Regions from separate parts of the Viridibacillus sp. NPDC093762 genome, predicted to be linked through region 2. Evidence: riboswitches for the same ligand, from Rfam matches in the RefSeq annotation. Region 2 holds a riboswitch; each other region holds the start of a gene.
The links. A riboswitch is a leader RNA that binds a small molecule or an ion and turns the genes downstream of it on or off. The one in region 2 is predicted to bind lysine.

Region 1: linked by a shared signal. The riboswitch ahead of ACQKM9_RS06040 (aspartate kinase) and the one ahead of ACQKM9_RS10075 (transporter substrate-binding domain-containing protein) in region 2 are both predicted to bind lysine.
Region 3: linked by a shared signal. The riboswitch ahead of ACQKM9_RS07665 (amino acid permease) and the one ahead of ACQKM9_RS10075 (transporter substrate-binding domain-containing protein) in region 2 are both predicted to bind lysine.

Annotation. Positions count from the first base shown of each region.
Region 1 covers NZ_JBNNUK010000003.1:108,149-121,357, forward strand. The annotation lists gene rph (ribonuclease PH) at 1-114, opposite strand, end outside; gene racE (glutamate racemase) at 203-1,003, opposite strand; gene ACQKM9_RS06005 (MarR family winged helix-turn-helix transcriptional regulator) at 1,014-1,472, opposite strand; gene ACQKM9_RS06010 (helix-turn-helix domain-containing protein) at 1,548-1,769, opposite strand; gene ACQKM9_RS06015 (acyl-CoA thioesterase) at 1,845-2,288, opposite strand; gene sdhB (succinate dehydrogenase iron-sulfur subunit) at 2,451-3,227, opposite strand; gene sdhA (succinate dehydrogenase flavoprotein subunit) at 3,230-4,987, opposite strand; gene ACQKM9_RS06030 (succinate dehydrogenase cytochrome b558 subunit) at 5,050-5,658, opposite strand; gene ACQKM9_RS06035 (YslB family protein) at 5,931-6,344, shown strand; gene ACQKM9_RS06040 (aspartate kinase) at 6,405-7,637, opposite strand; lysine riboswitch at 7,762-7,943, opposite strand; gene uvrC (excinuclease ABC subunit UvrC) at 8,003-9,778, opposite strand; gene trxA (thioredoxin) at 10,002-10,316, opposite strand; gene ACQKM9_RS06055 (electron transfer flavoprotein subunit alpha/FixB family protein) at 10,510-11,487, opposite strand; gene ACQKM9_RS06060 (electron transfer flavoprotein subunit beta/FixA family protein) at 11,520-12,293, opposite strand; gene ACQKM9_RS06065 (enoyl-CoA hydratase) at 12,318-13,091, opposite strand; gene ACQKM9_RS06070 (TetR/AcrR family transcriptional regulator) at 13,196-13,209, opposite strand, start outside.
Region 2 covers NZ_JBNNUK010000006.1:109,377-122,585, forward strand. The annotation lists gene ACQKM9_RS10050 (FecCD family ABC transporter permease) at 1-342, shown strand, start outside; gene ACQKM9_RS10055 (YeiH family protein) at 446-1,447, opposite strand; gene ACQKM9_RS10060 (LysR family transcriptional regulator) at 1,560-2,450, shown strand; gene ACQKM9_RS10065 (amino acid ABC transporter ATP-binding protein) at 2,509-3,246, opposite strand; gene ACQKM9_RS10070 (amino acid ABC transporter permease) at 3,270-4,013, opposite strand; gene ACQKM9_RS10075 (transporter substrate-binding domain-containing protein) at 4,077-4,931, opposite strand; lysine riboswitch at 5,066-5,247, opposite strand; gene ACQKM9_RS10080 (hypothetical protein) at 5,362-6,810, opposite strand; gene ACQKM9_RS10085 (hypothetical protein) at 7,147-7,338, opposite strand; gene guaC (GMP reductase) at 7,873-8,856, shown strand; gene ACQKM9_RS10095 (LysR family transcriptional regulator) at 8,918-9,802, opposite strand; gene ACQKM9_RS10100 (coenzyme F420-0:L-glutamate ligase) at 9,929-11,119, shown strand; gene ACQKM9_RS10105 (methylated-DNA--[protein]-cysteine S-methyltransferase) at 11,217-11,720, opposite strand; gene ACQKM9_RS10110 (DNA-3-methyladenine glycosylase 2) at 11,713-12,621, opposite strand; gene ACQKM9_RS10115 (bifunctional transcriptional activator/DNA repair enzyme AdaA) at 12,634-13,161, opposite strand.
Region 3 covers NZ_JBNNUK010000004.1:141,348-147,928, reverse strand. The annotation lists gene ACQKM9_RS07685 (M20 metallopeptidase family protein) at 1-885, shown strand, start outside; gene ACQKM9_RS07680 (VOC family protein) at 899-1,708, shown strand; gene ACQKM9_RS07675 (CynX/NimT family MFS transporter) at 1,925-3,142, opposite strand; gene ACQKM9_RS07670 (aminoglycoside 6-adenylyltransferase) at 3,288-4,154, shown strand; lysine riboswitch at 4,278-4,456, shown strand; gene ACQKM9_RS07665 (amino acid permease) at 4,564-6,024, shown strand; gene ACQKM9_RS07660 (acetyltransferase) at 6,179-6,367, opposite strand.

The sequences.
Region 1 (13,209 bases), on a different contig from region 2:
GACTTTCGTATTCCCCACTGTTATTAAAACAGAACCTTCTGGGTGCATTAAATAGTCCTTGTCCATTTGAATCGGTCTTAGCTCGTCTTTTTCACGTTCATCATTTCTTGTCATGATATACCTCCATTTAAGTTGTTTTTATTCATAGTAAAACCCCGAAATGTCCATCATTTCGGGCTTTTACTAATGATTATTTACGCTATTACTTTTTTAAAGTAATTCTTTTCACTTGTATCTTTTGAAGTGGTAACCATTTGTTCGCAATTAATTGGAACATCGGCACCGAGCCCGTCGTAAAGAAGCGGTGCTCGGGTGCTAATTGTTCCATTCTTGCTAAATGATGATAACTCAGTAGATCTTTGACGTCCTTAGCTGTTTCTTCTGCCGAAGACACAACTTTAACGTGTTCACCTACAGTCTGTTCAATATTCCGCTGAATAAGTGGATAATGTGTACAGCCTAAAATAACCGTATCAAAACTTGTTTGATGTAATGGTTGTAAACTTTCTTTTACTAACTGGTCAGCAAATTCCCCTTCGTACTCGCCACTTTCCACTAAAGGAACAAATGACGGGCAAGCTAGTGATGTTACTCTACTAGATGACGAAAGTGAATAGAGCGCCTCATCATACGCACCACTCTTCACTGTACCCTCTGTACCAAGGACTACAATGTCATGGCTTTTCGTCGCTTTAATCGCCGCTCTAGCACCTGCGTTAATAACACCGATAACCGGGAAAGGACATTTCTTTTGCAAGCTTTCTAAAGCAACTGCAGTTGCGGTGTTGCAAGCAATGACAAGCATTTTAATATTCATTTTCGACAATGCGTCCGCCATTTGCCATGTAAAGGTTCTCACTTGTTCTTGTGAACGTGGTCCATACGGGCATCTTGCTGTATCACCAATATAATATATGGATTCGTTCGGTAGTAATCGTAGCATTTCTTTTACAACGGTTAGTCCACCAACACCTGAATCAATCACTCCGATGGGAGCATTCACGTTAACCGCCTCAATCCTGGTTCATTTCGTTATATAGTTTGTGTAATAATCTTGAAAATTCTAGTACTTCTGTTTCACTAAAATCTGTTACGATGTCGTTTAAGTATTTTTGACGTTTTACAATCACTTCTTCAATTATACGTTCGCCTTCTTCTAATAGATGGATTCGAACAACTCGACGATCCTCATTGTCACGTATACGTTTAACAAGCGCATTTTTTTCCATGCGATCGACTAAATCAGTCGTCGTGCTAAACGCTAAATACATTTTATTTGATAAATCTCCAATTGTCATGTCACCAATCTCATGAAGCCATTGTAACGCAATGAATTGCGGAGGTGTAATTGTATAGTTACTTAATATCTCTCGACCCTTCTGCTTAATTAATGCCGAAATATGTCGAAGCTCTTTTTCCAAAAATGCTACTTGTTCAGCATCATGTGTGGACTTTGGATCTTGATTTGTCATGTGAACCTTCACTCCTCAAAAGGATTACTTATCCCTATATTGTGAAGTGTTTTGACGAAAATGGCAAGAGCACAATCATCCTAAAGACAATTCTCCTAGACGAAGAAGCTCTATCATCGCTTGTGCACGGCCTGACACACCGAGTTTCTGGATAGTATTGGAAATATGATTGCGCACAGTTTTTTCACTGATGTGAAGTTGTGTGGCTATTTCCTTTGTCGAAAAGTCTTTTACAAGTAATTGAAAAATTTCCCGTTCACGCTTTGTTAACAATGAACGATGATGTGAATGACTCATCACACGCGGCCCTCCAATCCCCTCTTCCATGTAGCGTATGTCGGAAGTAGCAAAGCGGTGACGGCTATTCAAATTTTAAACTTGAACACTTTGTAATTGTGATTCATTCCATCTTATAGACTTACCAGTTTGACGGTTCATTTGCACAATGGTTCCGCGTCCTGTAAAGCACATCTCTTCCTTATTATTGATTGCTAAATAATGTAGATCCAATGATGAGTTACCAATATTATCTATTTTAACGAAAATATTCAATTTCTCCTCAAAGTACACTTGCCTCACATAATCACATTGAATATCTGCCACAACAGGAATAGCTTCTTCATCTTCTTGCATCCATTTCCCCATAAAACCAAGATACTTTAAAAATTCGATTCTTGCATATTCAAAATATGTGATTGGTACTGTATTATTCATATGTCCAAACATATCAGTCTCTGAAAACCTTACTTGCACAGGTACTGAAAATGAAAACCCCTTTTTCCATTCTCCCATATTACTAATGTATGATGATTGCATGGTATTTCCCCCTTTGAAAAATGAACAGTTATTCATTTAATTATAACAGAAACTGCCAATAACAAACACGCACAAATATTCTATAAATAACACAAAAACAGCTTCACACAAAAGTGTGAAGCTGTTTTAAAAGTTTCTAATCTGTTACTTTTCAATAATAGATTAGTCAACCATATGGTCAGAACCAAAGAAGTTTTTAAACATTTGTACTGTAGTAGCACGGTTCAAAGATGCGATAGAAGTAGTCAAAGGAATACCTTTTGGACATGCAACTACACAGTTTTGAGAGTTACCACAGTTAGCAAGACCGCCTTCGCCCATGATTGCAGCTAGACGTTCGTCTTTGTTCATTGCACCTGTTGGGTGAGCATTAAATAAACGTACTTGTGAAAGTGGAGCTGGTCCCATGAAATCAGAATGAGTATTCACGTTAGGACATGCTTCAAGACAAACACCACAAGTCATACATTTAGATAATTCATAAGCCCATTCACGTTTGCGTTCTGGCATACGTGGACCTTCACCAAGATCATAAGAACCATCGATTGGAACCCATGCTTTCACTTTTTTAAGTGAATCGAACATGCGGCTACGGTCGATTTGTAGGTCACGAACGACAGGGAAAGTGCTCATTGGTTGTAATTTAATAGGTTGTTCTAGTTGGTCAACTAACGCTGAACATGATTGACGAGGACGACCGTTAATAACCATTGAACATGCTCCACAAACTTCTTCAAGGCAGTTCATGTCCCATGAAACTGGAGATGTATTTTTACCATCAGCAGTTACTGGATTACGTTGAATTTCCATTAATATAGAAATTACGTTCATACCATGACGGTAAGGTACGTTGAATTTTTCCCAATATGGTTGTGAATCCGTTGTATCTTGACGTTCAATCTCTACAGTAATATATTTCGTTTCAACTGCTTGTCCCATGATTATTTATCCCCTTTCTTTGCAGAATAGTCACGTTTACGTGGTGGAATTAACGAAACATCAACTTCTTCGTAGCTTAGTTTAGGCTCAGTAGAAGGTGTGAATTCCGCGATAGTCGTTTTCAAGAAGTTTTCATCATCACGTTCTGGGAAGTCTGGTTTATAGTGTGCTCCACGACTTTCATCACGATTTAACGCACCTAAAGTAATAACACGAGCAAGAGCCATCATGTTTTTCAACTGACGAGTGAATTGTACACCTTGGTTACTCCATTTAGCAGTATCGTTAATGTTGATGTTGTTATAACGTTCTTGTAATTCCATGATTTTATTGTCTGTTGCTCTTAATTTATCATTGTAACGTACAACAGTAGCGTTTGCTGTCATCCATTCACCAAGTTCTTTGTGAAGTAAATAAGCATTTTCGTTACCATCTAATTTCAATGTATCATCCCATTTTTGCTGTTCTTCAGCAACTGCGGAATCGTAGATTGAAGAAGGAAGATCTTCAACATGTTTTTCAAGTCCTTTGATGTAATTAACAGCGTTTGGACCTGCAATACTACCACCATAAATAGCTGATAGTAATGAGTTAGCCCCTAGACGGTTACCACCGTGTTGAGAGTAATCACATTCACCTGCAGCAAATAGACCTGGAATAGTTGTATGTTGATCGTAATCGACCCAAAGACCGCCCATAGAATAATGAACCGCTGGGAAGATCTTCATAGGTACTTTATGTGGATCGTCACCTACGAATTTTTGGTAGATTTCAATAATACCACCAAGCTTAATGTCAAGTTCATGTGGATCTTTGTGAGAAAGATCTAGATAAACAACGTTTTCACCGTTAACACCAAGTTTTTGGTTAATACAAACGTCAAAGATTTCACGTGTTGCAATATCACGTGGCACTAAGTTACCGTATGCAGGATATTTTTCTTCTAAGAAGTACCAAGGTTTACCGTCTTTGTAAGTCCAAATACGGCCACCTTCACCACGTGCAGATTCTGACATTAGACGAAGTTTATCGTCACCTGGAATTGCTGTTGGGTGAATTTGGATGAACTCACCGTTCGCGTATTTAGCACCTTGTTGGTAAACGATAGATGCTGCCGAACCAGTGTTAATCATTGAGTTTGTTGATTTACCGAAGATAATACCAGGACCACCACTTGCCATGATCACTGCGTCAGAACGGAATGCTTTGATTTCGTGAGTTGTAAGGTTTTGTGCTTTAATCCCTTTACATACGCCTTCGTCATCAAGAACTAGTCCTAAGAATTCCCAACCTTCGTATTTTGTTACTAAGCCTTCTACTTCCCATTTACGAACTTGTTCGTCTAGAGCGTATAGAAGTTGTTGTCCTGTTGTCGCACCAGCAAATGCTGTACGGTGCATTAATGTACCACCGAAACGACGGAAATCTAATAAACCTTCTGGTGTACGGTTGAACATTACACCCATACGGTCGAATAAATGGATGATTCCTGGTGCCGCATCAGCCATTGCTTTTACTGGTGGTTGGTTCGCTAAGAAGTCCCCGCCATAAACAGTATCATCAAAGTGGACCCATGGAGAATCCCCTTCACCTTTTGTATTAACAGCACCGTTGATTCCGCCCTGTGCACATACAGAGTGTGAGCGTTTTACTGGTACTAATGAGAATAATTCAACTTCTGTGCCCATTTCGGCTGCTTTCATAGCAGCCATTAGACCAGCAAGACCGCCGCCAACGACTATCAATTTGCTTTTAGCCATGATATTTCTCACTCCTCTTTCAATTAGTAATCAAGCGCTTACATGATTTTAAGTGCACTGTCTTATACGAATGCAAGTAAAGCCGATACGCCGACTACAGATAACACTAAGAAAATTACAATTGTAACATATGTTGCGATTTTTTGAGATTTTGGAGATTGAGTAATTCCCCAGCTTACTAGGAATGCCCAAACACCATTAGCTAAGTGGAAAGTTGCTGAAATAATACCAGCGATATAGAATGCTACCATCCAAGGATTAGATAGAACATCTGCCATCATGTTGTAATCAACTTCAGTTCCAAGTGCTTTTTGGATACGAGTTTGGAAAATATGCCAAGCGATAAACACAACTAGGAATACTCCTGTGAAACGTTGCAATACGTACATCCAGTTACGGAAAGTGCCAAAACGTTTAGTGTTTGGTTGTCCAGTGAAGGCTATGTACACACCATAAAAAGCATGGAACATTAATGGAATGTAAATTATAATCCATTCTAGAGCCCATAAGAATGGGAGTTTCCCCATAAATTCACTTGCTGTGTTAAATGATTCTGCACCTTGTGTTGCTGTAAAGTTAATAAACAAGTGTTGCGTCACGAACAGTCCAACTGGAATAATTCCAAGAAGTGAATGCAGTCGACGCCAATAAAACTCTCGATCTTTCGACAAAACTGTTGCCCCCCTTAATACTGAAAATAGACAGACGAACAACTACCAACGCTTTCCAACGCGGTATCCATTGACTGCATATTTCATCATGGTACAATATTATGACATGTTCATTGTACTCTCATCATCGCAGAGCGTCAAGGTAACTGGCACTATTTCTAGATACCTTTAAATCATGCTTTTTTCTCGTAAATACATAGATATTCTACCAGAAATCGCTATTCTCTAACTCTGACAAAAATTAGACAAAATTAAATGAAAGAAGGCCAATCATGTCATCTACTAATACTCAAAACTTCCCATTATTTGGTTACGAACTAATCAGAGATCACGTTCTCTCGTCTGTTCTCGGAAAAAACGAGGAAGATATCCTATATTGGTGCGGCAAAGAGTTAGCCCGCAAGTTTCCTTTATACAGCATGGAAGAAGCTGTTTCATTTTTCCAAGAAGCCGGATGGGGAGAACTTTCTATAGAAAAACAATCGAAAGATGAAACGTTTTATACTCTCACTGGAGATCCTGAGGCTATGCAATTAGACCAACGCTGCTTCCGTCTTGAAAGTGGCTTCCTAGCAGCTCAGCAAGAGAAAATCAGTGGTTTTTTAACAGAATGCTACGACGAAAAGAAAGCAAAACGTGGGCTTGTACGATTCCATGTTAAATGGGATTTAAAAGACAAACTATAGTAAGAAGCTGACTAAATATCTGTTTAAGATGGCTAGTCAGCTTCTATTTATTTTATATGATTAAATTTGAATTGCTAGACTAGCTGCCAATTCAAATTCATCATGTAATGCATTTGCAGTTAACAACATCGATTCTTGTGGAATGACAACAGAAATTTTAATTTCAGAAGTACTTACCATTTTTAATGTAATGTTTTCTTTATGTAAGCGATCGAACATTTTTGCGGCTACGCCAGGATTAGATACCATACCAGAACCTACAATCGATACTTTAGCTACGTCCTCTTCATAATTCACATGACAATAACCAATTTTAGATTTATTTGCTTCTAATACTCGAGCGGTATCTGCTAAATTTTCTTTCGTAATAGTAAATGATACTGAAGGCTCTACCCCTTCGAGTATAGTTTGAACGATAATATCCACATTTATATGGTTATCAGCTAAAACTGTGAAAATATTGACTAAAGAACCTTTATAATTCCCCTCATAACCTACAGTTACACGAACAATATCTGACATAAACGCTACTCCACGTACAACTAAATCTTTTTCCACTTCAACTTCCTCCTTCATAATTGTTCCTTCATCTTCTACATAACTAGAGCGAACTGCTAATGGGATATTATAGTTTTTTGCAAACTCTACGGCACGTGGATGTAAGACACCTGCTCCTAAATTTGCTAATTCTAACATTTCATCATATGACAGTTCTTGTAGTTTGCGAGCTTTTGGAACATAACGTGGATCTGAAGTGTATACACCATCAACATCTGTATAAATATCACAGCGCTCAGCACCCAATGCTGCGGCTAAAGCAACTGCTGTTGTATCTGATCCTCCGCGACCTAGAGTTGTAATATTGTTATTACTATCGATTCCTTGGAAACCTGCAACTACCGCAACCTGGCCTTTATCCAATGCTTTTTGCACATTTTCAGATTGGATTTCAACAATACGGGAATCACTTGGAATCCCTTCCGTTAAGATACCTGCTTGCCATCCAGTGAAAGACTGCGCTGATAACCCTAAGCTTTGCAATGCAATCGTTAATAAAGAGATAGTCACCTGCTCACCAGTTGTTAAGAGCGTATCCATTTCACGCTTCGATGGATTTGGCATAATTTCATGTGCCATCCCTACTAATTTATCTGTCGTTTTACCCATTGCTGAAACAACAACGACAATGTCATAACCCTTTTCTTTCTCTTTCTGAATGCGCTCTGCCACATGCAATACGCGTTCAATCGTTGCAACTGATGTACCACCAAATTTAAAAACTAAACAACTCACCCATAACCTCTCCCTTATTTGTTATGACGACCGTATTCACAATGACATCTTATGAAAAAAGCAGCCTTTCACACGTTTCCGTGTGAAAAGCCGCCTCGTAGCATGCACGTTCAAAAGAACATTCATGTGAGATAGCCCTCCAGAACCGAAACGGATCTGACAATTCTACACTTGTTAAATGCAGAACCAGTAATAAATTAGAAATAGTCAATTTATCACTTCGGCGGCCTCCCCTTTCATCAGCAGTCATAGGATCTATTCATCCTCTTGCTGATTACTCTTGAAATCCGCGCCTCTATCATCACTAATCAGTGATTATTTATAATAGTAATGTTACCTTAACACAATTTTCAGATTACTACAATTTATTTTTCAGAAAAATAAGTAAATATGGTTTGAGCAAGTCTTTTTGGTACATTCGCAGCAATTAATTCTTCATAGGATGCCTCACGAATTTTTTTAACAGATCCAAATTGTTTGAGAAGCTGTTGCTTACGTTTTGGACCAATTCCTTCAATTTCATCGAGAACAGATGTAATGGCATTCTTCTCATGTAATTGGCGATGGAAGGTAATAGCAAAACGGTGAACTTCATCTTGAATTCTTTGTAAAAGATAAAATGCCTCACTTGTTCTCTTCAACGGAATAATTTCTGGCGGCGAGCCATATAGCAATTGAGAAGTTTGGTGTTTATCATCTTTTGCTAAACCTGCAATAGGAATATCTAAACCAAGCTCATCTTCTAAGATTTCTCTTGCCACTTCCATTTGTCCTTTCCCACCATCAATAACGATTAAATCCGGTAAAGGTAAGTCATCTCTTAATACACGAGTATATCTTCGGCGAATAACTTCTCGCATTGCTCCGTAATCGTCGTGCTTTGCAGCAACTTGAATTTTATATTTTCGATAATCCTTTTTGCTCGGCTTACCGTCAATAAAAACAACCATTGCTGAAACGGCGTCCGCACCAAAGATATGGGAGTTATCAAATGATTCTATGCGAAGCGGTGTCGCAATATTCATCGTATTGCCCAATTCTTCGCAGGCACCTATTGTCCTTTTTTCTTGACGCTCAAGTAACTGGAACTTCTCAGAGATAGCAATTTGAGCATTTTTACTCGCCAAATCAACAAGTTCTTTTTTCTTTCCCCTTTGAGGAATCGTCACTTTTACATCAAGTACTGTAGCTAGAAGGTCCTCTTCAATATTCGTAGGTATAAAGATTTCCTTCGGCTTGATATGTTCTGCCTGTTCATAAAAGCGTCCCACAAATGTTAAGAATTCTTCCTCGGGATCTCGATAAATCGGGAATAACGAAACATCTCTCTCAATTAACTTTCCTTGTCTTACAAAGAATACTTGGATACACATCCAACCTTTATCAACCGCATAACCAAAAACGTCACGGTTCGTTAAATCAGTAAGTGTAATCTTCTGGCGTTCCATGACAGTTTCAATATGGGTAATTTGATCTCGATATTCTTTTGCTCGTTCGAACTCTAATTTTTCAGCTGCATCGAGCATTTTTGCATTTAAATCTTCTTTAACTTCCCCGTAGCCGCCATTGAGAAAACTCGTAATATCTTGAATTATCCCTTGATATTGCTCTTTCTCAACTTCTTTTACACAAGGAGCTAAACATTGTCCTAAATGATAATATAAGCAAACTCGATTCGGTAAATTTGTGCATTTCCTTAGCGGATATAGGCGATCAAGTAATTTTTTCGTTTCATTTGCAGCAAAACTATTCGGATAAGGTCCAAAGTATTTACCACTATCCTTTTTAACTTTACGAACTATAAGAAGTCGCGGATTCTTCTCGTTAGTTATTTTAATATATGGGTACGTCTTGTCATCCTTTAGCATAATGTTGTATTTCGGATCATGTGTTTTAATGAGGTTTAATTCTAAGATAAATGCCTCTAAATCCGAAGATGTCACGATGTACTCAAAGTCTTCTATTTCACTAACAAGTCGTTGCGTTTTACCATCGTGGCTGCCTGTGAAATAAGAACGTACGCGATTTTTTAATACTTTAGCTTTGCCGACATAAATGATTGTTCCTTGACGATCCTTCATCAAATAACAACCAGGCTGGTCAGGTAGAATGGCTAACTTTTGCTTTATTAATTCGTTCATCTTATCACCTTCTTAGAAAAGTGCGAGCACCTTGGCCAGTTCCGACAATCATAGACGAATTGACATAAATTTGGCTCTTTAACCTCCATGTCAAATAAGCTTTTGATCTCTAGGGCTAGGCACTGTATCTAAATTCTATACAAAATAGCTTTAATCTCTATTAATTCTAAAAAAAACCGGGAACCATTATAGGAACCCGGTTTAATATTCATTTTTTCAAAGATTAAGCGTGTTTTTGAATGAATTCTGCTAATGCTTCTTTCGGTTGGAAACCAACAGTTTTATCAACTGGCTCTCCGTCTTTGAATAATAAAAGAGTTGGTATTGACATAATACCAAATTTGCTTGCTGTTTCTTGGTTTTGGTCTACATCAACTTTAACAATTTTAGCTGCACCGTTTAATTCAGAATCTAGTTCTTCTAAAACAGGAGCGATCATTTTACAAGGTCCGCACCAAGTTGCCCAAAAGTCAACTAGTACTAAACCTTCTGCGATATCATGTGAAAAGCTTGCATCTGTAGCGTGTACGATTGCCATATTAAATATCCTCCTTCAACTTACGTATAACGGTAGTATAGCATGGATGAAAAGCACGAGCGACTGTTATGCTTATAACAGCATTATTTTGCAATAACGATAGTAAAAAACGTCAATCACACGTTAGTATGTATGCTTGGATGAAGAAAACCCTGTAAATAGTATGACCGTTTACAGGGTTTAGACGTATCAATTATGCGTTTACTAATAATTTTTTGAACTCTTCAGTAAGCATTGGGATAACTTCAAAAAGATCTCCAACGATACCGTAGTCAGCTACTTTAAAGATATTCGCTTCTGGATCTTTGTTGATCGCAACGATAACTTTTGAGTTAGACATACCAGCTAAATGTTGGATTGCACCTGAAATACCAGCAGCGATATAAAGATCCGGTGTAACAACTTTACCAGTTTGACCGATTTGCAATGAATAATCGCAGTAATCAGCGTCACACGCTCCACGTGAAGCACCAACAGCGCCACCTAGTACGTTAGCAAGCTCTTTTAATGGAGCAAAACCGTCTTCGCTTTTCACGCCACGACCACCAGCTACTACTACTTTCGCTTCTGATAAATCAACGCCATCTGTTGATTTGCGAACAACTTCTTTAATAATAGTACGTAGATTCGTAATATCTACAGAAATTGATGACACGTCACCTGAACGAGATTCATCTTTTGCTAAAGGAGCTATGTTATTTGGACGGATTGTCACAAACACAATTCCCTCTTTCACTTGTACTTTTTCAAATGCTTTACCAGAATAGATTGGACGGATGAAAACTACTGAATCATCTTCCCCTTCGATATCTGTAACATCTGATACTAAACCGCTTTGTAATTTACTAGCTAGTTTAGGAGAAAGGTCTTTACCTAGAGCAGTATGACCGAAAACAATCGCTTCTGGTTGCTCTTGCTCAGTAACAGCCATAAATGCTTGGCTAAAGCCGTCAGAAGTATACTGTTTTAAATGTGGGTGTTCAACAGTCACTACACGGTCTGCACCGTTTTGAATAAGTTCCTGGGCAAGATTCGCTACAGCGTCTCCGATTAGAACGCCAACAACTTCTCCGCTACCAGACACTTTTTTTGCAGCTGCAATAGCTTCGAATGATACATTTCTTAAGCTTCCTTCGCGTACTTCACCTAATACTAATACTTTTTTAGACATGTTATGTCCCTCCCATACAATTTAAAATCAGCTTAAACGACTTTCGCTTCTGAATGTAATAGACTAACAAGCTCTTTCACTTGTTCAGATAAATCGCCTTCTAATACACGTCCAGCTACTTTTTGAGCTGGTAAGTAAATTTCAACTGTTGTAGTTTTTGCTTGTACATCATCTTCATCAATATCTAAATCATCTAATTCTAGCTCTTCAAGAGGCTTTTTCTTTGCTTTCATAATACCAGGTAAAGATGGGTAACGAGGTTCGTTTAAACCTTGTTGTGCTGTCACTAGAAGTGGTAATTCTGCTTCAAGAACTTCTGAATCCCCTTCTACGTCACGAATGATTTTCGCTGTTTTGCCATCGATTTCAAGCTTAGTAATCGTTGTTACATAGTTAATACCTAATAATTCCGCAACACGTGGACCTACTTGACCCGAGCCACCATCAATAGCAACGTTACCACCTAAAATAAGATCTGCTTCTTTATCTTTTAAGTATTCAGCTAAAATATATGCTGCTGAGAATTGATCAAGCTCATCTAAATCATCTTCAGTGTTGATTAAGACTGCTTTATCAGCTCCCATTGCTAAAGCTGTACGGAGTTGTTTTTCTGCATCTTCACCGCCGAGAGTAACAACTGTTACTTCGCCGCCTTGTGCATCACGAACTTGAATAGCTTCTTCGATTGCGTATTCATCGTATGGGTTGATGATGAATTCAGCTCCATCTTCTTGGATTGCCCCACCAGTTACAACAATCTTTTCTTCTGTGTCAAAAGTACGTTTTACTAATACAAAAATGTTCATTCAACTAACCTCCTAATACTATTTTTATTTTCCTGTGAAAGTTGGTTCACGTTTTTCGATGAAAGCTTGGATACCTTCTTTGGCATCCTCAGACATGAAAACGGTTCCAAAAGCTTTTGCCTCAGCTTCAACGCCTTCATAGAATGAAGTATGTTTAGCATATTGCAACATATCGATCGCAGCTTTTAGAGCAACCGAGCTTTTCTTCGCAATACGTTTCGCTGTTGCAATCGTTTGAGGTAGTAATTCCTCATCAGAGAAGGCAGCGTTTGCTAAGCCCCACTTGACAGCCTCAGTACCTGATATTGGATCGCTAGTGAACATCATTTCTGCTGCTTTTGCTACCCCAACATAGCGAGGTAAACGCTGTGTGCCACCAAAACCAGGAATTAACCCTAATTGTAATTCGGGTAATCCTAATTTTGCGTTTTCAGTCACATAGCGGAAATGACAACTCATCGCTAGCTCAAGTCCCCCACCTAAAGCAGCGCCATGAATTCCAGCAATAACTGGCTTAGAGAATTTCTCTAAACGCTCAAAGACACCTTGTCCATTAGCAGATAATTTTACAAATTCAGCACCTGATGTCACATCAGTAAATTCTTTAATATCTGCTCCTGCTGAGAAGAATCTTCCTTCTCCATGCAATACAATGACTCGAACTGAATCATCATGCTCTACAGCAGTTAAAAGTTCATTTACTTCTAAAATTAGCCCCCTCGATAAAGCATTAGCCGGTGGGCGCTGAATCGTTGCAATTGCAACTCCATCTTCAACTGTCCAACGTAAAAATTCCATACTCCCATTTCCCCCTTTGCATTTGGCTATGTAAGTAGTTTCCTAGTTGAATCAAAGCAATGGATTGGCTGCTACCAATTCAACCAATTAATTTATACAATTGCCTATGCTTTTATTC
Region 2 (13,209 bases):
AACTTATTAAACTTGAGTGAACCTGTCGCTATAGGAGTGGGCGTTTCGCTAGAGAAGGAAAGGATTGTTTTACTTTTAACTGCTGTAGCTTTAGCTGCTTCTGCAGTTTCAGTGACGGGTGGTATTGCCTTCATTGGTCTTTTGTCGCCTCACATTGCGAAAGCATTAGTAGGACCGAGAAATCAGTTATTCATACCAGTAGCTATTTTAACTGGCGGTTGGCTGTTACTACTTGCGGATACTATAGGGCGTAATATTATAAGCTTCAGTAGCATTCCAGCAGGTATTATCGTATCTCTTATTGGTGCGCCATACTTCATATACCTGTTATTTAAAAAATAGACTTTAACCTCTCATTTAAGAGAGGTTTTTTCATTATCATATTCCATTCAACTTCACTGTCTGTATGATTTTGAGCTGCGAACAACTTAACTATTTAAGAGTATTAAAGCAAAATAAATATTAGGATCAACGCGAAAATAATTTGGAATAGACCAATCCCACCTGCATAGGCAGATAATTCCCACCCATGCTGTGTTAAATCTTTTATATTAACACTCATACCAATACCTGCAAGCGCTATAATTTCCAAATAGTTCCCAAAAACTTTGATAGGATGTGTAATTGATGCTGGAAATAGTAAAATGCTATTGATAATACATAGTAATAAAAAACCAGCAACATACCAAGGTACAATTGAACCCATGCTGAATTTTTCTTTAGCAGCTTCTTGAACTTCCTGATTTGCCATCTTTACGCGTTTTAGAACAAACACAACCAGCGCTAAGAAAATAATTCTGCTGATTTTAAAAATTTCTGCCTGATCTTTCACTGCTTCACCAACTATGCTCCCACTAGCAACTACTTGCCCTACCGATTGCAATGTCCCACCGATTAGAGCAGAAGATGGCAAAACATTATTATGAAAAACGGTACTCGTGATAACGGGTAAAAAAATCATCAAAACCGTACCCAATAAATTTACAATTGTTATGGATACAGCCATATCAGACGTTTTCGCATTGATAGCTGGCGCAGTTGAAGCAATTGCAGAAGACCCGCAAACTGCATTACCGCTTGCCATCAATAAGCGAAAGTCCTCACCAAAACTTAATTTTTTTCCCAACCAAATGACAAAAACAATTGTCCCAGCCATTTGAATAAGAATAAAAGAGATACCTGTTAACCCAATATTAAATAAAGAATTAAATGTCAGCGTTGCACCCAATAAAATAATTGAATAGTATAGTAGATTACTTTCTGAAAACTTTATTCCTGGCCTTAACATCGAGTTAGACCCAAACTTCAAATTACCAACCAAAATACCTATTAAAATAGCAAATAACCCACTGCCTAAACTTGGAAAGAAACGACCAAATACCATTCCAATAAAGGCAATAATAATACAAGTTATCAATCCAGGTAGCACATTTATTATTTTCTTCATTTTTTTAACCCCATTTATTTTGTTTGTACCTAAACTTTACTGGAGAATTAATAATCAGTAAAATACAGATAAGTAATTATGACTATTAGTATTTCTAATAAGGAGGAATTTAATGTATTACGATGCTTTAAAGACATTCGTTGCTTTAGCGGAAATAAAAAACTTCACGAAAACAGCTGAATACCTCCATATTTCTCAACCTAGCGTTAGTTTACACATAAAAAATTTAGAAACTGAGTTTAATACACAGTTGTTTTTACGCTCACCTAAATCGCTGAAAATTACCCCATCTGGTGAAATTCTCTATGACCGCGCTAAACAAATGTTAGCCATTTATGATCAGACTAAATCGGATATTCTAACACTTCAAAATGAAATTAAAGGAAAACTGCTGATTGGCGCAAGCTTTACCATTGGCGAATACGTACTACCTTCATTACTCGTTACTTTACAGCAAAAATACCCTGAACTTGACCTGGAAGTAATAATAGGAAATACCGATGAAGTTGTCGAAGCTGTTCAATTGTTGAAGGTAGATATCGGCTTGATTGAAGGTAAAACAACCAATAAAGAGTTAATTGTAGAACCTTTTATGGAAGACGAGTTATTGTTAGTCGCCTCACCTTCGCATGTACTTGCCCAAAAAGAAAGCGTAACAATTCAAGATTTACATAATCACACATGGCTAACTCGAGAAGAAGGATCAGGTACACGTAATTACTTACTTCATGTACTAGAATCTAATAGTATTAATATTAAATCGCTTATCTCCATTAGCAGCAATCAAGGGTTAAAAGAATTTATGACACAAGGAATTGATGGGCTTACACTACTATCAAAGAGTGTTATTAAACATGAATTAAAAAGAGGGACACTCGCTGTTATCCCATTAGAAGACCGTATATTTAAACGGAGTTTTTCCTATGTATATTCACCTATTATGGGGAGTAAAAAGAATACCTCCATGTTCATAAAAGCAATCAACAATAAGTGGCCTATATAAAAAGCCGTTTCTTACATCAAACGAATGATGTAGAGAACGGCTTTCTTATTCAATACCCTTATTGTTTAAACGTGCGTTTTAGAAATGCCTTTGTGCGCTCATTTTGTGGATGATTAAAAATTTGCTCTGGTGAACCTTCTTCCACTATGACCCCTTTATCCATGAAAACGACACGATCTGAAACCTCACGTGCAAATTCCATTTCATGTGTCACGATTAACATCGTAAGACCTGTACCTGCTAATTCCTTCATAACCTTTAAAACTTCTCCAACCATCTCTGGGTCAAGCGCAGATGTTGGTTCATCAAAAAGTAAGACATCTGGTTCCATAGACAGCGCTCTAGCAATAGCAACACGTTGCTTTTGACCACCTGATAATTGGTGTGGCTTTGCATTGACATAACGATCCAATCCTACAACCTTCAAGTACTTCATAGCAACATTCTCAGCGTCACTTTTAGAGCGTTTTAAAACCTTTGTTTGACCTACAATACAATTTGTTAATACATTCAGGTTATTAAATAAATTGAATGATTGGAATACCATACCAAGTTTTGTACGATAATTATTAATATTATGGTTGTTATCTAGAATATTTTCACCTTGATAAATAATCAGTCCTCCACTTGGTCTTTCTAATAAGTTAATACAACGTAGAAGCGTAGATTTCCCCGATCCTGAGGAGCCAATGACACAGACAACCTCCCCTTTGTTTACAGAGAAATCAATGTCTTTAAGAACTTCATTTGTGCCAAAGGATTTGCTTAAATGTTGTATCTCGATTACATTTTTCATAAGTCTATCTCCTTTGCTCACAATCATGCTTTTCCACCTTCTACTTGAGCTAAATCATCAAGCATTTGATAGTTTTGTGGACCATCTAATCGTTTTTCAAAGTAACGTAAAATACGTGTAATCGCAATCGTCATGATTAAATATAAAACACACGCTACAAAGAACGATTCGAAGTAACGGAAGTTGTTTCCTGCAATCGATTTTGTTTGGAAATATAACTCAGTTACACTAATGACATTCAATACAGATGAATCCTTAATATTAATAACAAATTGGTTACCTGTTGCTGGTAAAATGTTGCGCGCAACTTGTGGTAGCACTACATGAATCATTGCTTGCCAATGACTCATACCAATCGCTTGTGTCGCTTCAAATTGACCTTTATCAACAGCTGTGATACCGCCACGTACAATTTCAGCCATATACGCGCCTGTGTTAATAGAAATAACTAAAACTGCTGCAAATGTACGATTCATATCTATATCAAACGCTTGAGCAGAACCATAAAAGATTACCATTGCTTGTACAATCATTGGTGTTCCTCGGAAAATTTCCACATAGATTGCTAATATTACATTAATAAACTTCAGGAATAATCTCTTTATACCTCGCTCTGGCTTTGGTATCGTATTTATAACACCAATTAATAATCCGATAATAGCACCAAAAATTGTACCAAAAACAGCAACTAATAATGTCATCCATGCCCCTCGAAGGAACATTTCCCAGTTTTCAGTCACTATGCTTATAATCCAATCAATACTCATTCTGTTCCTCCTTCAAAAGCAATAATACCGACTGCTTTATATGCAGCCGGTATCCGACATACATTATTTTGCAGCTGGTTGGTTTTTAATCGCTGAATCCATGATTTCCGTACGTTCTTCTTCGGAGATACCTTTTAAAATTTCATTTATTTTATCTTTTAATTCGCTCCCTTTTTGAATACCAACAGCAACTGATGTATCTTCTTCTGATGCCTTAAAACTATCTGTAAATTCAACCATTGCAAATTTGTCATTTGCAGTAGAAGAACTGATACCTTCTGGACGTTCAGATAAATAACCATCAATAACACCGGATTCTAATGCTACACGCATTGAAGGGAAATTATCCATTGCCGTTTGTTTTTTTACACCTTTAATTTGGTCTAATACTGCATATTGTGTTGTATTCAACTGAGCAGTAATTTTTGCACCACTAAAATCTTGAATAGATGTAGCTTTTTCGTATTTGCTGCCTTTTTTAACGACCATTACAAATTCAGATTTGTAGTAGTTATCCGAGAAATCAATTGTCTTTTTTCGCTTTGCAATTGGCGACATACCTGCCATAATTGCATCAATTTTACCAGAAGTTAATGATGGTACTAGACCGTCCCACTCTGTTTTTACAATCACTAATTCTTTACCTAATGCATCTGCCACACGTTTAGCAATTTCAACATCATAACCACCTGCGTATTCAGAGTTACCGTCAATTTTCACACCGCCTTTTGAATCGCCTTTTTGTGTCCAGTTAAACGGAGGGTATCCCGCTTCCATACCCACTTTGAATATTTCCTTTTTTGTTTCCCCTTTAGTAGATTCACCTGATCCTGAATCCGTTTCCTTATCCCCACAACCTGCTAGTAGTAAAATCGATAATAGCATCATGCTTGAAAGAAATAACCATGTTTTTTTCATAATATGTCTCCCCCTTAGTTAATATCCACATTCTTCTTCAAGATACTAAAAAAGGCTAATATACGTATAAAAAATGCGGCCCAAGATGAACTTAGGTCGCTTTGTATATTAGCCCAAACACCCTACTTTACCCTAAATGAGATAGCACAACTCAATAAACTGGGAGGTTTATTGAGACAGTCCTGCAGCTATTAACTACAGACCCAGCATGTAATAACGAGTATTTTACAAACTTCGGCGACATCTCCTTCTCCATAGCTTCATAGTTTCTCAAGCTCCACTATAGACTAATAGATATCGCGCCTCTACCTCAACTATTAGAAAGTGAGGTTGTATTCAATTATCATTGTTCACAGTCTACAGTACCGAACTTTCACTGTCAACGAAAATTTAGTTGAATATTCAGAATACTTATCATTACAACTAATTTTTAGCCTCTAACAATATCTGATTCAGTGTACGTAACTTCACCTGTTGCAGCATTAATCTTATCAATCACACCATTTTCAGAAAGGGCGTTAATAGAGTAATTTAAGCTATAAATGGTCATTTCATCATCTTCATCTATAGCTTCAAAACGTGAAAGTTTCATCTGCAAACTCTGTTTATATATAGCATCCGCTTCTTCCAATGTAATCATTGGTGTAGTATTAATACCTCGAATAGCCTCCATATTTAATGCGCTATACAGACATGAACGAATAATTCCTGTATGTATACCTACCTCAATTAGGACAGAGTATTTGTCTAATTTGTATTCACGGAAAAATGGGATAAAAGTAAACATAGTCGTTGGCTCATCTTCATGTTCGTCTGCATGCTCGTCTTCATCATATTCATCCACATTGAAGAAATCCTCATCTGTATCGTCATCAAATTCTTCTGTATCATCATTCGAAACAGATTGTTCTTCTAGCATGTATTTATGGTGTATATCACCAGAAATAATCTCTAAAAATTGCATTGCATTATCTTTCAATTGCTCAAAAGGTAACTCAGTCTTTGCTTCTGTATCCCATTCCACGTTAGATTCATAGTTAGCGCCCGCATCATCAAAATGTAGCACTTCGATTACAGCTTCTGCATCTTCACCTTTGTCATCTAACTCTTCCGAAACATACCAATATAAATTACCCTCTTCTTCACGTAGTACATATTGATCAGTTGCACCTAATAACTTTGGCAATGCCTTTGTCACTTGAACAGGTGTAACAGCAAATTGTTCAAGCTGTGATTCACTGAACAACTGACTTGCTTTTTGAACCTCCCCATCAACAGTAACACCTATATAATCTCGAATGGGTTGATAAACTAATTCAAATTCCCCTTGCTCTTCATTTTCTTCGATTCCTAATTCTACTAATGTTTCTTTACATAAAATTTCTCTTGCTTCATCTTCTGTTACTTCTACTTTTGGATATGTAAGTTGATAATACTCTTGGAATACAGTAGCCGCTGTAATAGTACCGTATGAATTGATCTCTATAACTGCACCAGAATTAGGTAAAGAAAGTTTTAGTTTTTTATCTATAGCCTCATAAACTACTAAATATTCACCTTCGCCAATCTCAGAGAAATTACTAAATTGTACTACTTCACGGCCGAAATCCTTCACAAAGGACTCTGTAATATGTAAAATTTCATCCATCCCAAGTTCTTCTAGACTTTCTAACTCTACATCGTTATTTTCTACTAATTTGTCAAAATCAATATTGATGTTTGTTAGCTCTTTATCTTCCGTTACTTCAATATAACCGTAATTGACATCATTTCGTGCATCCAGTACTTCAATACTATCTTCCATTGTTTCATCTTCATTGATCACAATGGAAGGCTGCCCAATTAAATATTTCTTCAATTTCATTTCTATCTCTATCATACGATGCTCCCTTTCAAGAAATGTATTATTGTTACTATAATATTAACTTCTTAAACAGTGAATTACTATCAAATAGGACATAATATAAAAAAATTAACTACAAATAACGTCATATTTCTAATTTAACAGAAAAAAAAACCAAAAAAAGAAAAAAGACCAGTCTTTTGCAAGTCTTTTTTCCTGTCATTATCCAATTAAAACTAAATTAACCCTTACATATAATCTTTATGCGATAACACTCTAATAAGTATATATCCCTACATAAGTTATATTAAATTTATCGTTTTAGCCTTTTACTACGTCCTTGATACTCAAATATATATCTAAAAAATGCTCTTAGTATTTTGGGTCATCTAACGCTTGATAGTCTTGTTGATATTTACCGCCATCAGCAACTTCTGCATGATATAAAGCCTTCAAGGCATAGTTTTTCTCAAGATCTAAGGACTTTTTCAACTCTTTAAATTTTGTATGCAATTCTTTGTTTTCATTTATTAATTGTTGCATCTGTGATTTAATGTATTTCAAAGATTTTCATCTCCTTTCAGATGGTTAATCTATTTAATCAGTATACCACTAATCGTAATGCTTTTTAATGTCCATAATTTGCTTAAATTAAAACAATGATTATGAATTTCTAAGAACAGAAATAATTATAAGTTGAATTGGCTGAAATTTTTTCAAAGTAATCATCAGTGACGGAACACAGATTATACTACATACAATATTACTAAAAAGCTTTTAATAAATATGACTATAAACAGCGATTTACAAACTACTCTATGAAACTTCGATGTATATTTCATCAAGATTTCCTAATGCTACTCTTAATAAATATCATCGTTTGAAATTAAAGTATTCTCTCCCTTAAGAATCCCTAACATGCGACGCTGTTTTTTAATTTTCCTACAAGATTTTTATATGAGTATTTCTTAAATTTCTACAGAAAAAAATGTAAATACTTATTATCTTTTGACATAAGACTAAAAATGATGTAAATTACTAAAAGGCGAACGTTTTTTAAATAACGATAATTATTATTCGGTTTTAGGAGTGTGTTTTATGGAAAATGTATTTGATTACGAAGATATTCAATTGGTTCCAGCAAAATGTATAGTAAATAGTAGATCTGAATGTGACACATCAGTTACTTTAGGTGAACATACATTCAAATTACCGGTAGTACCTGCAAATATGCAAACAATTATTGACGAAAAAGTAGCCATTCAATTAGCTGAAGATGGATACTTCTATATAATGCATCGTTTTGAACCACAAAAACGTGCAGATTTCACTAAAGATATGCACGCTCGCGGATTAATCGCTTCAATTAGCGTAGGTGTAAAAGAAGAAGAGTATGCATTCATCGAAGAACTAGCAGCAGATAAGATAATTCCTGAATTCATCACAATTGATATTGCACACGGTCATTCAAATGCTGTAATCAATATGATTCAACATATTAAAAAACACTTACCTACTAGCTTTGTAATTGCTGGTAATGTTGGTACACCAGAAGCCGTAAGAGAATTAGAAAATGCTGGCGCTAATGCTACTAAAGTGGGTATTGGACCTGGTAAAGTATGTATTACAAAAATTAAAACTGGTTTTGGTACAGGTGGCTGGCAATTAGCGGCTCTACGCTGGTGTGCAAAAGCTGCTACTAAACCGATTATTGCAGACGGAGGTATCCGAACTAATGGTGATATCGCTAAATCCGTACGCTTCGGTGCTTCAATGGTCATGATCGGTTCATTATTTGCTGGACACGAAGAATCTCCAGGTAAAACTATCGAAAAAGACGGTAAACTTCTTAAAGAATACTTTGGTTCAGCTTCTGAATTCCAAAAAGGTGAGAAGAAAAACGTAGAAGGTAAAAAACTGTATGTTGAACATAAGGGCGCTCTAAAAGATACCCTTACTGAAATGCAACAAGACCTTCAATCATCTATCTCTTATGCTGGCGGCAAAAAACTTGACGCTATCCGTACAGTAGATTATGTTGTCGTTAAAAACTCTATCTTTAATGGCGATAAAACATACTAAGAACCTGAACACATTAAAAACCGCCAAAAATTTTTTGGCGGTTTTTTTTATTTATCTATATTTAATTACTTTCTACGATTTCAACAAATTTTGTAGAAGCTGGTGATAGAGGCACACTTTTCAAAAAGCATACGCCTATACTCCTTTTTGGGATGTCTTCCATTAAAGGAACTTCATATAAAATTCCTTTATTTAAATACTCTTTAGAAAATTCTTTTGTTACACATGCTATTCCCAAATTTATTTTTGCAAACTCTAATAATAAATCATGTGAACCCAGTTCAAATTCTGGAGAGATCTTAACACCCTTTGTCATCAGATAATCATCTACATATTTCCTCGAGACAGATTGTCGCTCAAGTAATATTAGTGGCAAATCTACTATAGAAGCAAAGCTAAGTGGCTCCGTAATGGTCTTCATATATTGTTCTCCACAAACGAATATATCTTGAACATCTATACAAGGTTTAAGCTCTAATGTTGGATCATCAATAGGGAAATTACAGAAGGCAATATCAACTTCTCCCGATTTTAAAAATGTACAAAGCTCCATTGTCGTACCATTTATTATTTTAAATTTAATATTTGGGTACTGATTATGAAAGGCTTCTAAATAAGGAAGTAAAAAATACTTTGAAATTGTATCACCCACACCTATTTTCAATTCACCAGTAGTTAAATCTTTAAATTCTAAAAGCTTTTCTTCTCCAACACGAAGTAAGTTAATAGCTGAATTTGCATATTCGAACAACAAGCTACCTTCGTATGTTAATGAGACCCCTTTAGGCGTTCTATTAAATAGGCGGATATCTAGTTCTATTTCTAATTGTTTAATAGCCTGACTAACAGCTGGCTGTGTCATATATAGATCATTTGCGGCTTTTGAAAAGCTTGAGCTTTTCCCCACTTTACAAAACACTTTATATAAATCTAATTTACTCACCATATAACTTCACCTTATACCTATCATTTGATATATTAATTTTACTTATACCATTATTTTGAGGTATATTACAAGTTGTGAGATTTTAAAAAAAGATAGTAAACAATTTAGCAATGAGGAGCGATTATTTTGGAAAGAGTAGTTGGCACAGTTGTAAGAGGTCTTCGTGGACCAATCATCAATCAAGGCGATAGCATCGAAGATATCGTTGTAGAAAGCGTATTAAAAGCATCGAAAGTTGAAGGCTTTAATATTCAAGATAAAGATATCGTAACAGTAACAGAATCAATCGTTGCCCGCGCTCAAGGTAACTACGCTACAATCGATCACATCGCAAAAGATGTTAGTGCAAAATTCGGAGATGACACTGTAGGCGTTATCTTCCCTATCTTAAGCCGTAACCGCTTTGCCATCTGTCTTCGTGGTATTGCAAAAGGTGTTAAAAGAGTTGTTTTAATGCTTAGCTACCCATCAGATGAAGTAGGTAACCACTTAGTTGACCTTGATACACTTGATGAAAAAGGTGTTAACCCATGGACAGACGTTTTAACTGAAAAACAATTCCGCGAATTATTTGGACATAATAAACACACTTTCACTGGAGTTGACTATATCGATTACTACAAATCATTAGTCGAAGAATACGGTGTTGAATGTGAAGTAATCTTCTCGAACAATCCAAAAACAATCTTAGAATATACTAAGAGTGTATTAACTTGTGATATCCATACAAGATTTAGAACAAAGAGAATTTTAGAAGCTAACGGTGGAGAAAAAATCTATAGCCTTGATAACATCCTAGCTGAATCAATTGATGGTAGTGGCTTCAACGAAAGTTACGGTCTACTAGGATCAAATAAATCAACAGAAAACAGTGTGAAGCTTTTCCCACGTAATTGCCAACCTGTTGTAGATAAAATTCAAGAAATGCTGAAAGAAAAAACAGGCAAAAATGTTGAAGTTATGATTTATGGTGATGGCGCATTCAAAGATCCAGTAGGGAAAATTTGGGAGCTTGCTGACCCAGTTGTATCACCTGCTTACACAGCTGGTCTTAATGGCACACCGAATGAAATCAAATTAAAATATCTTGCTGATAATAACTTTGCTGATTTAAGAGGAGAAGAACTTCAAAAAGCTATCTCTGAATACATTGATAATAAAGGAACTGACCTTGTAGGCGCTATGGAAGCACAAGGTACTACACCTCGCCAACTAACTGATTTAATCGGTTCTTTATCTGATTTAACATCAGGTAGTGGTGACAAAGGTACTCCAATGATCTTTATCCAAGGTTACTTTGATAACTATACTAAATAAGATATAAATATGATGAGTGAAGCTATAAGAACTTTAATCAGTACTCTCATCAAAACAAGAGCGAATAGGCAATTGTCTATTCGCTCTTTTTATTGATCTATATCCCATAAGCTGTCGTAATTCTTTTCTCACTAGTTTTTTCATGCTGAAGTAGCCATTCCTTTCTCCACAAGCCCCCTGCATAACCTGTTAATTTACCGTTTGATCCAATAATTCGATGACATGGAATAACGATACTTAATTTATTTTTTCCATTTGCATTCCCTACCGCTCTAATGGCCTTCTCATTTCCAATTGAAACGGCAATATCCTTATAAGACACTGTTTTTCCGTATGGAATATTCAATAACGCGTTCCACACAATTTTTTGAAAGTCTGTCCCTTCATGTTTAATAGAAAAAGTAAATTCAAAACGCTCCCCTTTAAAATATTCATCAAGTTGGGTATAGCAATTTTCTAAAACCATTGGCGTTTCTTCTTGTTTATTATTTACGGCTCTGTCCTGTTCAGAAAACATAATAGAGCTAATTGCTTCATCTGTACCCGTTATTTCGATCACTCCAATTGGAGATTCATAATCTTTTTTATATACCTTACTCATATAAAGACCTCCATAGATAAAAGGTTGCGTATGCTTGTAGCCCTCCCCAATTTGCTGATAGCTCTTTGATCTCCTCTATCGTTGGCTTACGTCCAAGGCCTAAATGAATTTTTAATGCGTTATGGAGACCGACATCTGTTATTGGAAAGGCAGAAGGATGATGTAAGCATTTCATCATCACATAGTCAGCCGACCAAGCCCCTACTCCTCTAATATTCATTAACGACTTTTGAATTTGTTGATAATCCTGAAGCCCAAGTAACAATTCCTTTGTTAATTCACCATTTACCATCATCTTAGCGACACCAATAACATATTCAGCCTTCCTAACTGAAAATTGCAGTTCCCGTAAATCATTCACATTTTTAGTTGCTATCTTTTCATAGGTCGGGAATATCCAATAGGTATCTCCTTTAAATGTAAGACTTTCACCATAAGTTTCAACAAAGCGTTTCTTTAATATGTAAGCAAATGTTAAATTTATTTGCTGACCAATAATTGCCCATGATAATGCTTCAAATAAGTCTGGAATACACATTATCCTTAAGCCATAATATTTTCGAGCAACCCCCTGTAACACCTTGTCCTGCTTTGCTACATCATAAAATACATGAAGATTTGCGTCCAAATCAAACCATTCACATATATACGCTGTCAATTCTTCACGAATTCCTTTCGAGGGTGGAGTGATTGGAAAATCAACTAGAATAATATTTTGGTTGCATCCAATCCTACACAAAATTAACTCTTGTTTTACTTTTATTAGTTTATATAAATATCCATCTCTTATTTGATGCAATACTTCTTGGTTAGACCTACTTAAGAACAATAAACACTCTTTGAAATTGAATTCTTCAGGGGGATAAATTTCTATATATGATTGATGATCAATCCAATTCATTTTCACAACTCCTTACCCTTCAAGGGTACGATATTCACTAGGGGAATAATTCGTCAAACGACGAAATGACTTATAAAAATTGGAAGGGCTTTGAAATCCAACTTCATAGCAAATCTCTAGATTCGTGTGATTAGTATTTTTAAGAAGATGCATCGCCTTATCAATTCGAATTTTTTCTAAATAAGTACGCGGAGTTTCTGAAGTTTCCTGTTTAAATAGGCGATCAAGATGATATGGGCTTATGCCGACATAATCAGCAACATCCTGTAATGCTACCTTTTGTTTATAGTGATTGACTAAATAGCTAGTTACATTTCTTACAAGCCCGATATGTGGGGAATGTTCAACTTCTGGCTGACATCTCTTACAAGCCCGGAACCCAGATTTTTCAACTTCAATTATGTCATAGTAGAATTCCACATTTATTTTCTTGGGCTTCCTTGATTTACATGAAGGACGACAATAGATCTTTGTTGTTTTTACTGCTGTAAAAAATAGTCCATCGTATGTTCGATCACACGCAATAATCTTTTCCCACATTTCTTCAAAAGAGAGATTAATATTTTTCACCTTTAATTTCTCCGTTCT
Region 3 (6,581 bases), on a different contig from region 2:
GGTGTCATGCATGCATGTGGTCATGATGGACATACGACCGCATTACTTGCGACAGCGAAAACACTAAGCCATTACAGAGAGCATCTACACGGTAACATCATTTTTATCTTCCAACATGCGGAGGAAAAACCTCCTGGTGGTGCGAAATTTATGATTGCTGAAGATATATTAAAAGATGTCGATTATGTATTTGGTGCGCATTTAGACGCAGGTGCATCAGTTGGAAAGGTATCTGTTGGGGATGGTTTTAAAATGGCTGCAGTTGATAAATTCACGATTAAAATTCAAGGACTAGGTGGCCATGGTGCGAAACCACAACAATCCATTGACTCAATTGTTGTGGGTAGTGAAATCGTTGGAGCGTTGCAGAAAATTGTCAGTCGTCGCTTAAATCCATTTGATGCAGCGGTAGTGACAGTTGGTGTATTCCATGCAGGAAGTGCTTTCAATATTATTGCTGATTCGGCAATTATTGAAGGAACGGTTCGCACAATGACGGATGAAGTTCGCAATAAGGTAAAAGAAGAAATCTACTCAATCGTCAAAGGCATAACGAAATCAGCACATGCCACATATGAAATCGATTATTTACACGGCTATCCAGCTCTATACAATCATCCGGCTGAGACTGCTCTTGTGAAAGGTTTATTTGAAAGGGAATTTGGTGCTGAATCGGTGATTGAATTTGAACCGTCAATGGGTGGAGAGGATTTTGCATATTTTTTAAATGAAAAACCAGGTACTTATTTTAAAGCAGGTTCACGAAATGACGACGAACGCACTCATTTTGCACATCATCATCCGAAATTCGATTTTGATGAAAGAGCGTTATTAACAATAGAGAAAGCATTTGTGAAAATCGTTTCACATTATTTATTTAAATAAGGGGGACTTGAACATGACATTATCTTTTGATCACTTAGTACATTTTGTAGATGAACCAAAAGGAGTAATAAAATCATTACAAAACCAAGGAATCCACGTTGTTGATGGTGGCGTTCATGAAGGGCGCGGAACGTACAATGCACTTAGCTACTTTGATTTAAGTTATATAGAGTACCTTGGTACATACGACAGAGAGCTAGTAGCAGGAGCAAAACATTTACATCACAGCCTTATTGAAACAGTAGTAAATAATAAATTCAAAGAAGGTTTCGTAAGATTTGCAGCTCGCACAACGGATATTGAAGAGGTAGCAAGAAGTTTAAAAAAGCACGGTCTATCAGTAAATGGGCCAGTACCAATGTACAGAAAACGACCAGATGGTAGCGTTATTAGCTGGCAATTACTTTACGCTGGAGAAGAAAATGGCTCTCTTCAATTGCCATTTATTATTCAATGGGATGACAATGATGATAAACGTAGACAGGAGCAAGTTGAAAAAGGAGTCATTGGAAAGCAACCAGAAAAGTTGGACTTTGCAGGAGTTACTTTTGCAGTAATAGATGCTGAAAAAACTGCTGACGAATGGTCTCGATATCTAGGGTTAAAGGTTGCGGAAGCGTATGTCGATCCGGAGTTGAATGCTATTGTACAGGTGCTGACATTAGCTGGCGGTGACTTATACTTTGCTAGTCCTATTGGAGATGGAGTTGTTGCAAAAGTATTAACAGAACGAGGAGAATGTCCATTCCAAGTTAATTTCTCAGGGGCTATAGAACCTGTTACATTTGAATTGTTTAACGGTCGCTATCATTTTGAGAAGTAATTTATAGCAAAGATTGTATTTGTGTGACATAAAGTGGAGGGGGATTAGTAAGCTAGCAAGTATAAAGACAATAAAAATTAAAAGCTATTAAGTATTGGTAAAACTACTTAATAGCTTTTTTCTATGACTTGTTTTGTTGGGAGTGTGAAGTTGGATATGCATAACTTGATTCTCGTAATACAAAAAATACGAGTCATTGTAAGCTTGGATACAACTCTATTTTCCAGGTGTAACATAGCCTTCTTTTGCAGCATGCATACTAACCGTCACTAATAGCAGAACTGTAATGATGAATAGAATGATAGCTGTTGTCCAGCTATTCGTAATATCGTGAACATAGCCAAATAATACAGGACCGATAGCAGCTAATAGATAACCAAGTGATTGAGCAGTACCAGATAATTCTGCCGCTTCATGAGCGGTACGTGTGCGCAGCGAAAAATACATCATAGCTAAACTAAATGATGCACCACCTGCAAGTCCAAGTAAAATCATCCATAACACTGTTAAAGAGGTCCATCCAGCTAAAATACCTCCGAATCCTACTAGATAAAGAACGCCGAAAACAATAACAAGTGGGCGTTGATCTTTTCTACGGCCAGCAATAATGGGAATCATAAATGTTGCAGGTAATTGCGAAAACTGCATAAAGGAGAACATCCAACCAGCAGTATTAGCGCTCATTCCTTGTGACTGCAACATTTCTGGAATCCAAGCTGCAGTTGTATAGAAAATTAGAGATTGGAAGCCCATTGCTAATGTAATTGTCCAAGTTAGGGGTGATTTCCAAAGTGGGGTGTGTTCTTTATTAGTTTCCGAGCCAATATTGGATTCAGACTTTGATTTACGAATTTGTGGAAGCCAAACAATAATAGCGATTATTGCTAAAATAAACCAGATGCCTAATGCAATTCTCCAACCGAGATCTCCGCTAGCAAGCGGATAGCTAATCCCAGCTGCTAAGCTTGCAGATAGATTCATCGAAACAGTGAAAATTCCTGTTAATAACCCAACTTGTAAAGGGAATTTTAATTTAATCAAACTTGGTAACAGTACATTGCCAAAAGCAATTGCTACACCGATTAGAGTAGTACCTAATAACAGTGTGAAGGTCGTACCTAATGATCGAGTGAGAATCCCTACAGCAAGTATTGCTGTTGAGAATAGTAAAGTACGTTCTACCCCAAAGCGCTTTGAAAATTTTGGCGCTAATGGTGAAATAACAGCAAAAGCAAGTAAGGGAAACGTTGTGATAAATCCTGCTAATACATTTGAAATATGAAGACCATCACGAATGAATGAGATAATTGGACCTACAGAAGTTAAAGGAGCACGTAATGTAGAAGCGATGAAAATAATCCCAATTACAAGTAACCAAACATTACGATTCCATTTTAGCTTGTTGCCATTTTGAACAGCTTGATTTGTTGCCAATTGTAACGCCTCCTATTATATATATTTATGAATCTTATAATATTTTAACCCACTAATTGACAAAGGTTAATTATATCAAAGAAAATGGATAATTATATAAGATGGCTCAAAATATAATTACCAATTTAATACGGGGGTATTGATGATGAGAACAGCGCAGCAAATGATGGATTTAATCCTAGATGTAGCGAAAAATGATGAACGCGTACGCGCGGTTTGTATGAATGGTTCAAGAACAAATAATAATGTGAAAAAGGATCCCTTTCAAGATTTTGATATCGTTTATATTGTGACGGATATTAAATCACTTACTAATAATCCTCATTGGGTAGACATTTTTGGAGAGAGAGTCATTATGCAAACGCCAGAAGACATGGTGTTGTTTCCACCTGAACTTGGTGGACGTTATACATACTTGATGCAATTTTCGGATGGGAACCGGATTGATTTGATGCTTATCCCTGTCGAAGAGCAAGAAATATATTGTAAAGAAGATAGTTTAACTACAATCTTGTTAGATAAAAATGGTTCACTTCCTAAACTCCCTCCACCAACGGACGTCAATTACTGGGTGCAATGCCCAACAGAAGAACATTATAAGGATTGTTGTAATGAGTTTTGGTGGGTTGCTACATATATTGCGAAAGGTTTATGGAGAAAAGAAATGCTTTATGCACAAGCACATTTTCATAATACGCGTGAAATGCTGATTCAAATGCTTTCTTGGCAAGTCGGAGTGCAAACAGACTTTTCAAGAAGCGTTGGAAAAAACGGCAAGGACCTAGAGTACTTATTACCAAAAGAGGTGTGGGAGCAGTTACTCTCAACATATAATAATGCTAGCTATGATTCAGCAGGGCAAGTACTATTTATTATGTGTGATTTATTTCAAAGTACAGCAACAAATGTTGCTAGCATGCTTTCATTCCAAAGTTATGAAGAAGGTGTTAAAGTGCTCAATTATTTAAAGCATATTCAAACGCTACCGAGTGATGCAAAAGTTATATTTTGAAGACTTAACAAAAATTAACTTAAATTGCCTTAATATTCAAGAGAACTTACATCTTGAATATCGAAATCTCTTGTATTATAATAGGGGCATATTAAATTAATATATTGCAATGCCTCATCCATTCGATGAGGTAGAGGTCGCGATATTAAAAAGTAAAATGGATGAGGCGAAAAGCGTCAGTGATTCTATTTGAAAGGGAATATCGCCGAAGTGTTTATAAGCTTTTTCTTATAATCATTGGGGCTGTTGCCGAAAGGTGCAGAACTGTCACGTCTTAGTGGGCGTGTTGAGCTATCTTTATCAAGGTTGATGGGCATGTTTAGATACCATCGCATATTCCTTGTGATGGTATTTTTTATGACATCAAGTTAACCTTTTTGCAATGAAAAATGGAAAGAGGGGATTCTTAATGAGTAATAAAAATAACGGCCAAAGCGTAGAAACGCAAGGTCTTAATAGAGGACTGAAAAGTCGTCATGTGACGATGATTTCACTTGGAGGAACAATCGGTACAGGGTTGTTCTTAGCAAGTGGTGCAGCTATCCACGAAGCAGGTCCAGGTGGAGCGTTATTAGCATATTCTTTAATTGGTATTATGGTGTTCTTCTTAATGACAAGCTTAGGGGAAATGGCAGCATTTATGCCTGTATCTGGTTCGTTTAGTACTTACGCATCTAAATTCGTTGACCCAGCACTAGGTTTTGCTCTTGGTTGGAACTACTGGTATAACTGGGCAATTACAATCGCAGCTGAAATTGCAGCTGTATCATTAATTATGAAATTTTGGTTCCCTGATGTATCATCATTCGTCTGGACCGCAGGGTTTTTAGTAATCATCTTCACTTTAAATGTCTTGTCGATTAAAAGCTTTGGTGAAAGTGAATATTGGTTTTCACTTATTAAAGTCGTTACAATTGTCGTCTTTATCATCGTCAGCTTCTTGATGGTATTTGGTTTAATGGGTGGACAAGACCCAGTTGGATTCAAAAACTTCTTCATTGAAGATGGTCCATTCCATGGTGGTTTCTTCGCAATGTTTGGTATTTTCTTAGCAGCAGGTTTCTCATTTCAAGGAACAGAACTACTAGGGATTACTGCTGGAGAAACAGACGATCCAGGAAAAAGTATTCCGAAAGCTGTTCGTCAAGTTTTCTGGCGTATTCTGTTATTCTACATTTTAGCGATTTTAGCAATTGGCTTATTAATTCCATTTACTGATGAACGTTTAGCTAGTAGTGATATTACAGTAAGTCCGTTCACATTAGTATTTGAAAATGCAGGTATCGCGTTTGCAGCTTCAGTTATGAATGCGATCATTTTAACGGCTATTTTATCTTCAGGAAACTCTGGTTTATATGCGTCATCACGTATGCTTTGGGAGCTTGCTAAAGATGGTAAAGCACCTAAAATGTTTACTAAACTAAACAAACGCGGTATTCCGATGGCTGCATTAGTAGCAACTTGTTTAGTTGCTTGTGTATCATTTATCGCATCATTCTTTGGTGATGGTGTTGTCTACATTTGGTTGTTAAATGCATCAGGTATGTGTGGGTTTGTAGCTTGGCTAGGGATTGCAGTAAGTCATTACCGATTCCGTAAAGCCTATATTGTACAAGGTCGCGATTTGAACGAATTACCTTATAAAGCAAAATGGTTCCCATTCGGTCCGATCTTCGCCTTTGTACTTTGTGCAATCGTCGTTGTTGGCCAAAACTATACAGCATTTACAGGCGACCATATCGATTGGTACGGTATCCTTGTTTCATATATCGGGTTACCAATTTTCTTAGCCATTTGGTTCGGCTATAAAATTGTTCATAAAACGAAAATCGTCAAACTAGAAGATTGTGACTTTGATAGTCACCGTTAACCTAAAAAAACTACGTAGCCTCTAAGCTACGTAGTTTTTTGTTTTATTAATTCACACTCATTTACAATATAATTAACAAGCGTGAATGTGTTTATGGGGAGTAAATTAATAAATTATCTGAATGGCATTTAAATCAATATTGGAATAAGGAAAGTTATTTCAAATTCTTAGGTTCAGTGACATAAAGAGTTTCAATGTATCCACAATCACTACAATATTCTGCAGATATAGGTGAGGATTTGCCTCTAATATTGCTTGCTGGTACCATTTGAAGCATTACAGCACCACTGTGAAGTACCCCTTTTTTCATTTCGTTTCCGTCACATTTAGGACATTTGCCCATATCTCATCTCCAACTCCTTGAAATTGTATTTTTTTGTAAAATATCTTAAATGGAATTATAGCATAAGTTATAATTTACTGAGCCGTAATAAATAGAATATTTAAATAAATGGAACTAGTTAAATACCACATAGTTCCTTTTGTTTTAGTGCTTTAAAAACGTGAAAAAGATTGAATAGTCTTTCATTATTTGTAAGGATTGAAATTCAAAATTT